Linked DNA regions of Shinella zoogloeoides. The protein of the gene in region 1 interacts with the protein of each later gene in a pairwise test. Links are inferred from orthologs where the notes say so. Each region holds a gene or a part of one and is shown in the gene's direction. Other genes may lie near its edges.

What was found. Proteins that work in one complex are often made in the same cells at the same time.
Region 2: the proteins of ung (region 1) and ndk interact in binary tests that used the Escherichia coli proteins (3 or more experiments, as listed by UniProt). The link is inferred for Shinella zoogloeoides from one-to-one orthologs.

Annotation. Positions count from the first base shown.
Region 1 is NZ_CP132311.1:2,958,321-2,965,266, reverse strand. What follows is about bases 2,381-5,357. They hold ung (uracil-DNA glycosylase), read left to right. Parts: upstream 2,381-3,509; coding sequence 3,510-4,205; downstream 4,206-5,357. Other genes in these bases: Q9316_RS15560 (nucleoside hydrolase), read right to left, coding at 5,247-5,357; Q9316_RS15565 (squalene cyclase), read left to right, coding at 4,238-5,200; Q9316_RS15575 (dihydrodipicolinate synthase family protein), read left to right, coding at 2,381-3,427. In the rest of the region: Q9316_RS15585 (Gfo/Idh/MocA family protein), read right to left, coding at 1-971; Q9316_RS15580 (LacI family DNA-binding transcriptional regulator), read right to left, coding at 968-2,008; more of Q9316_RS15575, read left to right, coding at 2,255-2,380; more of Q9316_RS15560, read right to left, coding at 5,358-6,197; Q9316_RS15555 (NAD(P)/FAD-dependent oxidoreductase), read right to left, coding at 6,258-6,946. UniProt on the Escherichia coli protein: Excises uracil residues from the DNA which can arise as a result of misincorporation of dUMP residues by DNA polymerase or due to deamination of cytosine.
Region 2 is NZ_CP132311.1:1,108,749-1,115,642, forward strand. Bases 2,473-5,397 are described here. They hold ndk (nucleoside-diphosphate kinase), read left to right. Parts: upstream 2,473-3,686; coding sequence 3,687-4,109; downstream 4,110-5,397. Other genes in these bases: Q9316_RS06440 (DinB family protein), read right to left, coding at 2,473-2,758; Q9316_RS06445 (glutathione S-transferase family protein), read left to right, coding at 2,893-3,582; Q9316_RS06455 (hypothetical protein), read right to left, coding at 4,194-4,697; Q9316_RS06460 (CGNR zinc finger domain-containing protein), read right to left, coding at 4,694-5,248; Q9316_RS06465 (branched-chain amino acid ABC transporter permease), read left to right, coding at 5,313-5,397. In the rest of the region: Q9316_RS06425 (ABC-F family ATP-binding cassette domain-containing protein), read right to left, coding at 1-440; Q9316_RS06430 (GGDEF domain-containing protein), read right to left, coding at 493-1,575; Q9316_RS06435 (hypothetical protein), read right to left, coding at 1,765-2,049; more of Q9316_RS06440, read right to left, coding at 2,249-2,472; more of Q9316_RS06465, read left to right, coding at 5,398-6,209; Q9316_RS06470 (molybdenum cofactor biosynthesis protein MoaE), read right to left, coding at 6,214-6,687; moaD (molybdopterin converting factor subunit 1), read right to left, coding at 6,692-6,894. UniProt on the Escherichia coli protein: Major role in the synthesis of nucleoside triphosphates other than ATP. The ATP gamma phosphate is transferred to the NDP beta phosphate via a ping-pong mechanism, using a phosphorylated active-site intermediate.

The DNA of each region.
Region 1 (6,946 bases):
CCCGTGCGGGCGGCCTCGACGACGGCAAGGCCGGTCGCCAGCGACCAGACGCCGTCCTCGCCGGCGGCAGAGGGCTGCCCCTTGCCGGCGACGGCGGCGTGGAAGGCGGAAAGGGCGGTCTCGTAGAGATTTTTATGGTCGAGCGGCAGGGCGTGCTCACCGCTTGCATCGCGCAGCGTCACCGTGCCGGTGGCGCGCTGCGTCATCACGTTGCGGCCGATCAGCGAGCCCTCCGTGCCGTGCAGTTCGAGGCCTGTCTCGGCGAATTTCGTGGTGAAGCCGTCATGGAACTGGGCGATGACGCCGTTCCTGAAGCGCATCACGCCCATCACGGCATCCTCCAGCCCGGCCTTGCCCATGCCGCCGGCCTGCGAGAAGGCGATGGCCTCCACCGGGTCGTCGTCGAGGATGAAGCGCAGCGTATCGGCATCGTGCACGGTGATGTCGAGGATCACCCCGCCGCCGGCTTCCGGCTTGTCGAGCCGCCAGCCTTGCAGATGCGGCGGCAGGTAGACGGCGTGGAAGACGCGGGCGGCAAGCGGCGTGCCGATGCGTCCGGCCTTGATGGCCTCGCGCATCGCCCGGTGCGTCGCCGCATTGCGCAGGTGATGGTTGGTCGCCATGACGACGCCGGCATCCTTCGCGGCCTTCACCATGGCGCGGGCATCTTCGAGCGACATGGCAAGTGGCTTTTCGCACAGGATATGCTTGCCGGCTTTGGCGGCGGCGAGGGCCTGGTCGCGGTGCAGCTCGTTGGTGGTGGAGATGTAGACGGCGTCGACATCGGGATCGTTCACGAGGTCGTCGAGCGACGTCACCGCCTTCGTGATGCCCTGCTCGTCCGCATAGGCCTTGCCGCGCTCGGCGCTCGTGCTCATGACGGAAACGACCTCGCCGCCCGTCGCGCGGATCGCGCCGATCACCCATTCCTTGGCGATCGTGCTCGCCCCGATCAGTCCCCACCGCGTCATGCCGACTTCCTCTTCGTCTTCTGGCCGGCGCCGCAGCTCTGGCGCACGACGAGGCGCACGGAGCTGACGATCGCCTCGGGCTCCACCCGGCCCGTGTTGATCTGTTTCAGGAGCAGTTGCGCGGCGCGCCGGCCCATGCCCTGCGGATCGACGGAGACCGTTGTCAGCGCCGGCACGGCGGTTTCCGCCTCGATCACATCGTCGAAACCCACCACGGCGAAATCGCGGGCGGGCTCCTTGCCGGCGGCGCGCAGGCCGTCGCAGACGCCGAAGGCGGCCGCGTCGTTGAAGCAGAGGGCGGCGGTCGGCTGGTCGGGCAGCAGAAGCGCGCGCTCGATGGCCGCGACGCCGCCAGCGCGCGAGGCCGCCGAACCGATGACGAGCGTATCGGGCGCATCGAGGCCGGCTTCCGCCAGCGCGTCGCGCCAGCCCTCCACGCGCTCGGTGAAGACCGTGGTGTTGGGTATGCCGCCGAGGAAGGCGATGCGGCGATGGCCGAGCGAGATGAGATGACGCACCGCATCCTTTGCGCCGGCATAGTTGTCGGAAAACAGCGAGGAGACCTTTGCGCCGACCACGTTGCGCACCACGGCGACGACGGGGATGCCGCTGGCGGCGAGCGGCTTGAGGTCCGCCGCCTCCGTGCCGCGAGCCGGCGAGATGATGAGGCCGGAAATGCCGTGCTCGCGCATCGAGGCGATGACCTCGCGCTGGCGGTCGATGTTCTCGGCGGAATTCGACAGGAACTGCACGTAGCCGGCGGACTGCATGACCATGTCCATGCCGACCGCCAGCTCCGCGAAGAAGGAGTTGGTGAGGTCGTTGACGATGATGCCGATGATCCGCGAGGAGGCCGACTGGCGCAGGTTCGCCGCGCCGCGATTGTAGACATAGCCGAGCTCGCGGATAACGGCGTTCACCTTGGCGCGGGTCGCCTCGTTGACGAGCGGACTTGCCTGCAGGACGAGCGAGACGGTCGACTTCGACACGCCGGCGGCGCGCGCAATGTCGACGACTGTCACCCGGCTCTTGTTCACGTCCATTCCTCCCTGGGCGGGTGCTCCTGTCCCGCTTGTTGTCGGTAATTAATTGGATCGTTCCAAATTTGTCAAGCGGGATCGGCATATTTGTTGAAGCGGGTTTACCGGTCTCTAACACCGGCGGTTGGCGTATCAGCAGCCCTTTTGCGTCGTTGATCGCTCCCTTTGATGAAGCTTTCAAAATTCATCTTGAAATTTGGAACGATCTAAATTATTGCCTGACAAGACCTTCGGGAGGACTCCATGCCGATCAGCCTTTCCCTGCCGCGCGCCGATGGCGGCGTCGAAGCCTATTCGCTCGTGGGCACGCCCACGGAGCGCCCGGCCGCCGCGCCGGCCTTCAACCGCATCGCCTATGCCGCCGCCCATGTGGTGTCCGATCCGCGCCGCGACATGCGGCCGTGGGAGGCGCCGGCGGTCGACTGGGAAGCTACGCTGGCCTTCCGCCATCATCTCTGGTCGCTCGGCTTCCGCATCGCCGAGGCGATGGACACGGCGCAGCGCGGCATGGGGCTCGACTGGGCCGGCGCGCAGGAGCTGATCCGCCGCTCGCTCGCCGATGCGAGGACCGTGCCGGGCGCCGATCTTGCCTGCGGCGCGGGCACGGACCATCTCAACCCGGCCGACGCCCGCTCGCTGGACGACGTTATCAGGGCTTATGAGGAGCAGGTCGGTTTCGTGGAAAAGCACGGCGGCCGGGCGATCATGATGGCGAGCCGCGCGCTCGCCCACCTCGCGCAGTCGCCGGACGATTACCGCAAGGTCTACGGCCGCATCCTCGGCCAGGCGAAGGACAAGGTGGTGCTGCACTGGCTCGGCGACATGTTCGATCCGCAGTTGAGGGGTTATTGGGGTTCGGACAGTTTCGAGCCGGCCTTGGACGCCGTGCTGTCGATCATCGCGGAGAACCGCGACAAGGTCGAGGGCATCAAGATTTCCCTGCTCGACAATGCCTGTGAAGTGGCACTGCGCGACCGGCTGCCCGACGGCGTTCTCTGCTTCACCGGCGATGATTTCAACTACGCCGAACTGATCGAGGGCGACGGGCGCAAATACAGCCACGCCCTGCTCGGCATCTTCGATGCGGTGGCGCCGCAGGCTTCGAAGGCGCTGGCCTCGCTCGCATCGGGCGATGTCGCCACCTTCCGCGCCGTCATCGAGCCCACCGTGCCGCTGTCGCGAAAAATCTTCGAGGCGCCGACGCAATATTACAAGGCGGGCGTTGTCTTCCTCGCCTGGCTGAACGGCCATCAGGCTCATTTCACCATGCCGGCTGGCATGCAGTCCGCCCGCGGCGTCCTGCACTATGCCGATGTCTTCCGCCTCGCCGACCGGGCGAACGTGCTCGACAGGCCGGAACTTGCCGCTACGCGCATGAAAAACCTGATGGCAGTGCTCGGCGTCGCGCAAGATTAGCTGTGGATGACCGGTCCTCGCGCCGGTCCTCGCCGTCATCCGGCGCTAAACTCGCCAGCTCAAGACAGGATGGGAGCAGACGATGGCGGCAAGCGAGGTAAAGGTCGGCGAGAGCTGGAAGGCGCCGCTGGCGGCCGAATTCTCCAGCCCCTATATGGCCGAGCTGAAAGCCTTCCTGCTGGAGCAGAAGCAGGATGGCCGGCGCATCTTCCCGAAGGGCGCGGAATATTTCCGCGCGCTCGACCTGACGCCGCTCGACGAGGTGCGCGTCGTCATCCTCGGGCAGGATCCCTATCACGGGGAGGGGCAGGCGCATGGCCTGTGCTTTTCCGTGCAGCCCGGCGTGCGCATCCCGCCCTCACTGGTCAATATCTACAAGGAAATGCAGGAAGACCTTGGCATCCCGCCGGCCCGTCACGGCTTTCTGGAGCACTGGGCCAAGCAGGGCGTGCTGCTGCTCAACAGCGTGCTGACGGTGGAAATGGGCCGCGCCGCCTCGCATCAGGGCAAGGGCTGGGAGCGGTTCACCGATGCGGTCATCCGGGCCGTCAACGAGCAGGAAAAGCCCGTCGTCTTCATCCTCTGGGGCTCCTACGCGCAGAAGAAGGCCTCCTTCGTCGATCGCAACCGCCATCTCGTGCTGCGCTCGCCCCACCCGTCGCCGCTCTCGGCGCATAACGGTTTCTTCGGCACGCGGCCGTTCTCCAAGGCGAACGAATTCCTCGAAAAGCACGGACGCAAGCCGATCGACTGGCAATTGCCGGCAACGCCACAATAGAAATTGCCCGCCGGGGCTGGTAGGCTTTTCCCATGGCATCCTCCGGCTCCGTCATCGACTGGCTTCTGGATTCGGACCCGGCGATCCGCTGGCAGGTCATGCGCGATCTGCTCGATACGCCCGAGGCCGAATGGCAGGCTGAGCGTGCCAAGGTGGAAACCGAGGGCTGGGGCGCGGCGCTTCTGTCGCATCAGGATGCGGACGGCCAATGGGCCGGCGGCGCTTTCATGCCTGCCGGCTACACGCAGGAGAAGTGGCGCGAGCTGGGCCAGGCCTGGACGGCCACCTGCTTCTCGCTGCAGCAGCTTTGCGAATTCGGCCTCGATCCGGCCTCCCTGCAGGCCCGCGAGACGATCCGGCTCGTCGGCCAGCATTCACGCTGGGATCATGACGGCCAGCCCTTCTGGGATGGCGAGGTGGAGGAATGCATCAATGCCCGCACGGTGACGGCCGGCGTCTATTTCGGCGTCGACGTTTCGCCGATCGTCGCGCGGCTGCTTGGCGAGCGGCAGGCGGACGGCGGCTGGAACTGCGAGCGCTGCAACGGCTCCGATCGTTCCTCCTTCCACACGACGATCAATGTGCTCGAGGCGCTCCTCGCCTACGGGCGCGCAAAGGGGATAACGCCGGAAATCGCTGCCGCGCGGCGGGCGGGCGAAGAATATCTCCTCGAGCGCCGGCTTTTGCGCGGGCTGACGAGCGGCGCGGTGGTCGACGAGCGCTATCTCGCCTTTCTCTATCCGTACCGGTGGCGCTACGACGTCCTGCGCGGGCTCGATTATTTCCGGGCGGCCGGCGGCGTGCCCGATCAGCGCCTTGCGGAAGCCGTCGCGCACCTGCGCTCAAAACAGATGGCTGATGGCAGGTGGCGGCTCGACTGGTCCCTGAAGGGGCCGGTCTGGTTCGAGATGGAGACGGTGGGCGAACCGTCGCGCTGGATCACCTTGCGGGCGTTGCGCGTCCTGCGCTGGTGGAACGAAAACGCCGGCCGGTAAGGGCACCGGCCGGCGACAGGATTTTCACGGCTTTGGCGGAACGGCTTCAGCGCACCAGCGTCTCGTCCAGCAGCGCCATCACCTTCTGCGCATCGATGCCGATGCAGGCGTGCTGGCTCGGCAGGTCGTCCCAGTTGCCGGGCGGGAAGCTGCGGGCATCCGGTTTCTGGATCGTCTGGCCATCGGCGATGCCGCCGGCCACGACGCGGATCGCGCCGCTGCGGGTGGTGAAGAGTTCGGGCGCGACGAGATAGACGCAGGCGCAGCTGTCGTGCACCACCATGCCCTCGTCCTTCACATGCTGTCCGTAGAAGTCGATGTAGAACTGCGAGATGTCGGAGAGCAGCGTCAGGTGCCTGCCGTTCTCGGCGGTCAGTTCGGCGAGGCGCTTGCGCGTCATGACGGTCTTCATCGTCACGTCGAGGCCGACGACCACCACCTTCCACGGCGCGCCCATCACCACGTCGGCGGCCTCCGGGTCGCCATGGATGTTGGCCTCGGCGGCGGGGGTGATGTTGCCCGGCACGTCGAAGGCACCGCCCATGATGATGACCTGCTTGACGAGGCCGGCGATCGCGGGGTCCTCCTTCAGCGCATAGGCAAGGTTCGACATGCGGCCGACGGCGATCAGCGTCACCTCGCCGGGATTGGCCCGGACGGTCTCGATGATGAAGCGGTGCGCCGGGCGCGGATCGACCGGCAGGTCGATTACCTCGGGCACGTCGATATTGCCGAGCCCGTCATGGCCGTGGATCATCACCGGCCAGTCGATCGGGTTGCGCATCGGATTGTAGGTCTTGCCCTCGCCGCGCGCGACCGGCGCGGCAATGCCCCATTCGCGCTTCAGGAACAGCGCGTTGCGCGTCGTCGTCTCGATGGAGGCATTGCCGAAGACGGTGGTGATGCCGATCAGGTCGATCTCGGGATGATTGTGCAGGAACAGCAGCGCCATGGCGTCGTCGACGCCGGGATCCGTGTCAAAAATAACCTTGTGCATGGTTGGTCACTTTCTTTTTGTTTTTATAGGGCTTTTGTCGTCGTTCAGCAGATCGCGCGCTTACTGGAAGCGGGCGATGGAGAAGGGGGCGAGCGCGCTCTCGCCTTCGCCGGAAAGCAGCCGGGCGACGTGGCGGCCGGTCGTCGCCGACAGCGTCAGGCCGAGATGGCCGTGGCCGAAGGCAAAGGCGATGCGCGGGTCCTGCGGATGCAGGCTGATGACCGGCAGCGTGTCGGGCGTCGATGGGCGTCGGCCCATCCATTCCGTGCCGCCTTCTTCCTGAAGGTCGGGCACGTAGCGGCGCATCTTCCGGCGCATGGCGGCGGCGCGCTTGTAGTTGGCCGGCGCTTCCGGCGAGGCGAGCTCGACCGCGCCGCCGATGCGCAGGGCGTTTTCGAAGGGCGTCGCGACGAAGCCGTGCTCGGAGAAGAACACCGGCATTTCCAGCGTGGTCGAGGGGTTCATGAAGGTCGTGTTGTAGCCGCGCTCGGTCTCCAGCAGCACCTTCAGGCCGAGATCGGCGACGAAGCGGCGCGACCAGACGCCGGCCGTTATCGCCAGCCTGTCGAAGGTGAATTCCCGGCCGCCCTCCGTGCGCACGACCACGCCGTCCTGGGTCTGCCGCACCGAGGAGACGGTGGCGTCGAGCAGCGTCGCGCGCTCACGCAAGGCCGCCTGCAGCCGGCGCAGGAAGGTCAGCGGATATTCGAAGGTCTTGTAGCCGTCGTTGAAGGTGGCGCCGGCAAAGG
Region 2 (6,894 bases), 1.8 Mb from region 1 along the record:
AAGCTCTTCGCCGGGCGTTGCTGGGCCTCATGGTCGAAGCCGAGGCCGGCAAGGATGCTGGCCGCGCGCGCTTCTGCCGAATGGGCGCCGATATCGGTGAGGCGCGTCTGGATTTCCGCGATCCGGTGCGGGTCGCTTGCCGTTTCCGCTTCCTTGAGCAGGGCGGCGCGCTCCTTGTCGGCGGCAAGCACGATCTCGATCAGCGATTCGTCCGTGCCCGGCGCTTCCTGCGCCACCTGGCCGATGCGCGCGTTCTTCGGCAGTGAAATGCTGCCGGCTTCAGAGGCAAGCTGGCCTGTGATGACGCGAAACAGCGTGGACTTGCCGGTGCCGTTGCGGCCGACGAGACCCACCTTCACGCCGCTCGGCAGCGAGAGCGAAGCGTTGTCGATGAGGAGACGCCCGGCAACGCGGGCGGTGAGGCCGGAAATCGTGATCATGCCGGGTCTATAGGGCGGGGTGACAGCTTAAAGCAAGAGGCGGCAGGCCGGTTCAGCCCGCCCCGCCTGCGCGATAGGTGCGTCCCGCCCGCTCGGAGACCTCCGCCGAATAGATGCGCAGCGCAATGCTGGTCTCCGCCGCATAGGCGAGCGCCTGGTCGGCATGTTCGTAGAACATCGTGGGCGACTGGGCCGAATCGCTCATGGAGATGCCGGCGGTCAGCGTCAGGAATCCGGCGGGAAGCTCGCGGTCCAGGAAGGGGAATGGCTTTTCCGCGACGCGGGCCGCGATGCGCCGGGCAATGGTGACGGCGATCTCGCGGTCGACGTCGCAAAGCAGCAGGCAGAAGAGATCCGGGCCGGTGCGGGCGACGAAATCCGCTTTCTTCACCGAGCGGCGGAAGATGGCGGCGAGCCGCTTCAGCGTCTTTTGTGCGGCGCCTGCCGGATGGGTTTCGGCAAATGCCTTGAGTTGCTCGACGCGGAAGAGGAGAAGGGCGGTCGTGCCCCCGCTCGCCTCCTGCTTGAAGAAGGTCTTGAGGCGGCCGAGCAGCGCGGCATGGTTGGCAAGGCCCGTCACCGGGTCGTGGGTCAGCGCCTCGCGGGTCACCGACAGGCCGGAACGCAGACCGTCGAGATGCGCCTGGAGGTCGTCGATCCTTGCGGATGTCGCCCGGTCGCTCCCGAGGATATCGCGCACGAGGGAAAGGAGACGGACCGTATCGCTGGCGAAATCGGAAAGGCCGAGCACCGGGTTCCTGTCCATACGGGCGGCGATCTCCTCCAGCTCCTGCACGGCGGCGGCGCGCTGGCGATGGTTCTCCTCCGCCGCCCTGGAGATTTCCGTCAGCAGAAGTACGGCTTCTCCCGCGGCCTGCCCGGCGGCGAGCACATTGTGGCTCGGCAGCGAATGGCGCAGCGCGATCGCATCGAGGGAAGCCTGGTCCGGCGTCTTGCCGAGGGCCGCGATCTCGCGCGCAACGCCCGCATTGCCGTTCAGCGCCTCGAACAGCAGTTCGTAATTGCGCGGCAGCGGGGCGATGCCGAGATTGGCCATGACATGCGCGATGCGCGCCATGATGGGCGAAACGGCCGGTTGGGCGTCTTTGAGGGCTGGAGTGGCTTTGCTCGTCATGAAACGCCGTCAGGTGGGGCGCGGCGGAAGGCGTCCGCGCGCTGGGAGGTCAGTCGGCGTAACTATCGGATTGTGCGGTTAATTTTGCGTGTGCTGAGCTAAGGATTCAACCAAAGTTGACGATAGGCAAGGGCGCCCGTTTCATGGGGCGGCGCTGTCCCTGCGCCGCTCCGTGAAACCGGTGCCGTGTCAGGCGATGCGCCGGGCGAGCGGGATCGCCCGCATGACCTGGCTGATCATCGTCGAGCGCTGCGGTTTTGCGGCGCGCACCGCGCGGTTCTGCTGCAGGTCTCGCATCGCCGCTGCATACCCCTCCGCGCGCGCTTCCTGCAGCGCCACGTCGAGCGTCTTCTCGATGACCGGATAGCACTCTTCCGGCAAGTAGGCGTTCGGGGCGTCGGTGCCGTAAACGCGTGACATCTTGCAAAGCGTGCTTCCGAGCAGGGCGGCCCACTCTTCGGTCGTTCTTGCCATTGCTTTTCCTCTCTCCGGGCGAGGCACGCGCCATCCGGCGTCAGCCCCAATGGCAGCGACTATCCCATCACCGATCGCCCGAGCCTGTCACCTGGGTGACAGGGCGGAGCAGCCCCCAAAATCGATGCCGAGCGCTTCCATACCCCATCACTGTATCACTACTGTTGCAGGAACAGGAAGATGCTACTCACCCTAAAATTTACAGGAATTCCTTGCCCTCGGTACGAACGAAATAGATCAGGTCCAGCGTGATGCTCGGCCCGCCGAGCGCTGTCAGCATGGCGTGGCACTGGCCGCGATGGTGGGTCTGGTGGTTGAAGAGGTGGGTCAGCGCCGCGCCGAGCGGGTGGGTGACGACTGCGGGATTGGTGAGCGGGCTGTAGGTGAAGTCAGCTACGATTCTCTCTTTCGTCAGCGAAGCGGCGAAGGCTGCAAGGCGTGCATCCTCGGCCTGTCGGGCGGTTCTGAGGCCCGCAAAATCCTCGTGGAGGATCGTGTCGAGGCTCTTTGGGGCTTCCCCCTCGCCGGTAAAGCGCTTCATCCAGATGCGGTCGGCGGTGAGGAGGTGGTTCAGCGTGCCGTGCAGCGAGCCGAAGAAGGCGCCGAGATCCTTGCGATAGGCGGCATCGTCGAGCTTGCCGACCTCTTCGTAGAGCGCGCGGTTGGCCCAGGCATTGTAGGCGGCGAACATGCGGTAGTGGTTGAGCATACGGGGTCTCCCTGCAACGCCGCGACTATATCGCAGGCCGCCATTGCTCGCATGAATGCGATCCATGAAATTATCTGATTTGCACTCCTCGCCGCCCTGCGCTCCAATGCGCCGATCCGAACGAAGAGGTTTTCATGACCCGACTGCTCTACGCCCTTGCCGGGACCGACAAGGCCCGCCAGTTTTCGCCCCATGTCTGGAAGACGGTGATGTCGCTCGCCCACAAGGGGCTCGATTACGAGACGGTGCCGGTCGGCTTCACTGAGATCAAGGCGGTCGAGGGCGGTGCGACTGCGACCGTGCCGCTGCTGCGCGATGGCGACAGGCTGGTGCGCGACAGTTTCGAGATCGCGCTCTATCTCGACGAGGCCTATCCCGACCGGCCGTCGCTGTTCGGCGGGGAGGGCGGCAAGGCGATGGCGCGCTTCATCGAGAGCTGGTCGCAGTCGGCGCTGCACATGGCTGTCACCCGCATCGCCATTCTCGACATCCACAACCTGCTGGACCCGACGGATCAGGCCTATTTCCGCCGCAGCCGCGAGGAGCGGCTCGGCGCGTCGCTGGAGGATATCGCGGCCGCGGGCAGGGCGGAGATCGAGGGCTTCGCGAAGAGGCTCCAGCCCCTGCGCAACACGCTGAAAATCCAGCCCTTCATCGGCGGTGAGGGACCGCTTTTCCCCGACTACATCGTCTTCGGCGCGCTGCAATGGCTGCGCACGACGGCGGGCACGAGGGTACTGGCCGAGGACGACCCGGTCGCATTGTGGTTCGGCCGATGCCTCGATCTGCACGGCGGCGTCGGCCATCGTGTGACGGCAGCATGAAAGTTTGCCGCTGAATTCGCCAAACGCCGCGCCCCTCTTGTTTTGCGGGGCGTTGGCGGCTATTGAACCGCCACTTTCACCGGAAAACCAAGGGAAACGGGAAAATGGCGATTGAACGCACCTTTTCGATGATCAAGCCGGACGCGACGAAGCGCAACCTGACCGGCGCGATCACCAAGATGCTCGAAGATGCGGGCCTCCGCGTCGTGGCTTCCAAGCGCGTCTGGATGAGCAAGCGCGAAGCCGAAGGCTTCTACGCCGTTCACAAGGAACGCCCCTTCTTCGGCGAACTCGTCGAAGGCATGACCTCGGGCCCGACGATCGTTCAGGTTCTGGAAGGCGAGAACGCCATCCTCAAGAACCGCGAAGTCATGGGCGCCACCAACCCGGCCAACGCCGACGAGGGCACGATCCGCAAGACCCACGCTCTTTCCATCGGCGAGAACTCGGTTCACGGCTCCGACGCCCCGGAAACCGCTGCCCAGGAAATCAAGTACTGGTTCTCCGACACCGAAATCGTCGGCTGAATCGGTTTTTCCGGTTGCAGCCGGAAGCCTTTGAAATAATTTTTGGAACCGGGGCCGCAAGGCTCCGGTTTCTTCGTTTGGGCGTCAGGTCGGGCAGGTCGCCGTTTCGAAATGCTCCGGCGCCTTGCCGTCCTTGAAGACCTCCGGGTTCCGGTCGTAGCCGGGGCCGACCACGAGTGCCTTTGCCGGAAGGATGCTTTGGTCGACGTTGGAGGTCACCTGCGTTTCCAGGGATTGCAGTTGCGCGCCATCCGGGCCGATCACCGAGACCGTGACCTTGTAGGGCTGGTCCTTCTTCACGCAGGTGATGTCAGGGCTCTCCAGCACCACGCGCGGCAGGTTGGGGAAAATCCTGCGCTCCAGCGTCAGCACCGCGCCGCCCGCCGGATTCTCGAATTCGGCCTTCACGATGGAGCCCGCCGGCAACGGCTGGGTCTGTTCCAGCGTGACGAGATAGGTCGCATAGGCGAGGCGGTAGTTGAAGACGAACATCTTTCCGGTGAGTTTCAGCGGATCGGGGCCTGTTTCGCGCTGGCAGGCGGTGAGGAGGAGCGCGAGCGGCAGCAGGATCGTCAGCATGCGTCTCATGGGTCTGGCTCCTCGCGATTGCGGCGATAGTGGCGGCTCGCCTTCGCCCGGTTGCCGCAGACGGCCATGTCGCACCAGGCGCGTGAGCGGTTGCGGCTGCGGTCGAGGAACAGCCAGTGGCAGTTCGGGCAGATTTTCAGCCGTTCGGGCTCCGGCTGTGCGAGCAGCAGGAGGGCGGAGCGGGCGGTGGCCGTATCGAGCGCCCGCGGCCGCGCGCCGGACCGGCGCATGACCGCGGCGGTGGCTTCGAGCAGGTCGGCCAGCAGCGCCGGTTTCCCGGCACCCAGAACCTCCGCGCGAAAATGCCGGTCGATCGCCTCGCGCAGGTCGACCAGCCCGTCGCGCGCGTCGCCGCTCACCGCTTCGAGCGGGCCGAAGAGATGGCGTTCCGCCCCGTACCGGTTTGCGCCGCCGGGAAAGGCATCCATCACGTCCGGATCGGCGAAACGATCGATCCGCCGTTCGGGATCGGCGCGCAGCACCACGGAATTAGCGACATCGAGGGCGAGCGCGCCGCCGGAAAACCGATGCGGGGTCCAGGAAAAGGTCATGGCGATATTCTAACTGGTAAAAGCGATTTTGCCAGTTATAATTTCGCAAACGCGTGGAACACCCATGGCCTATTTTCTCCAGCAGATCGCCAATGCAGTGCCGGTCGCAGCGCTCTATGCGGTGCTCGCCTTCGGCTATTCAATTGCCTTTGCCGTCACGCGCCGCGCGGATATCGCCTATGGCGCGCTCTTCGCCTTCGCCGCGCAGATGTTCGTGCTGTTTGCCGGCTACGGCTGGAACCAGCTCTGGCTCGTCCTGCCGGCGGCGCTCGCCTTCGGCGCGGCGATCGCGCTCCTTTACGGTGTCGGTGCCGGCCTCGTCATCGGCCGCCATGTCATGCGCCCGCTCGCCTTTTCCTCCGACAACACGGTCGTGGTCGCCGCGCTCGGCGTGGTGCTGGTGCTGATGGAGACGGCGCGGCTCGCGTCGGAAACGCGCAGCCTGTGGCTGCCGCCGCTGCTCTCGACGCCGGTGGTCTTCTGGAACGATCCCGCCTTCCCGGTGGCGCTGACGGTTCTGCAACTGGCGAATACGCTGGCCATGGCTGTTATCGTCGCCATCGGCCATGTCTTCCTCGCCCGCTCCGCCTGGGGCCGGCGCTGGCGGGCTGTGTCGGAAGACCGGCAGGCGGCGGAACTGTGCGGCGTCGATGCCGCGGGCGTCTATCTCGCCGCCTATGCCGGCGCGGCGCTGATCGCCAGCCTCACCGGCATCCTCGCCGTCTCCTACTACGGCAACATGGATTTTGGCGCCGGGCTCGTTTTCGGCGTGAAGGTGCTGTTCATCGCCGCCATCGGCGGGGCAGGGGCGCCGCTGCTCTCGGCGCTCGGCGGCGCGGCCATGGGGCTCGCCGAAACCATCTGGAGTGCCTACGGCGATTTCCTGTGGCGGGACCTGGTGATCTTTTCTGCGCTGGTGCTGCTGCTGGTCATCTTCCGGCGTGAACGGCCGGTGCCCTGACGGGCTAAGACCACTTCTCCCGCGCCCGGTCGTCGCTTTCCTTGGCGTCGACCCAGCCGCCGGTGTTGCCGTCGGCAAAGTGCTCCTTCTTCCAGAAGGGCGCCGAGGTCTTGAGATAGTCCATCACGAAGGACGCGCCGTCGAAGGCGGCGTGGCGGTGCGGCGCGGCGGCGATGACGAGCACGATGTTTTCGCCCGGCGCGATCTTGCCGACCCGGTGGATGGCGGCAAGGCCGAGAAGCGAGAAGCGCTGCACGGCCTCCCGGCAGATGCGGCCGATCTCGGCCTCCGCCATGCCGGGATAGTGTTCCAGCTCCAGCGCGGAGAGTTTTCCGCCTTCATCGCGGCAAAGCCCGGTAAAGGTGACGATGGCGCCGGCTGCGGCCCGGTTTTCCGTGAGGCGCGCCGTCTCGGCCGCCGCGTCGAAATCCTCGTGCTGGACGCGAACGATGACCGGAACCGAGGCGTCGCCGGCCACGGGCTCAGCCCCCCGTCATCGGCGGGAAGAGCGCGATCTCGCGGGCGCCGGCGATCGGCTCGTCGTGCTCGACATGTTCCTGGTTGATCGCGATGCGGATGACCTTCTCGTGCTCCAGCGCATGGGCATAGTCCTCGCCCAGCGTCTTGAGATGCGCGAGAAGATCGCTGCCCGTCTTCACCGAGGCGGGCAGGTCGATTTCTTCCT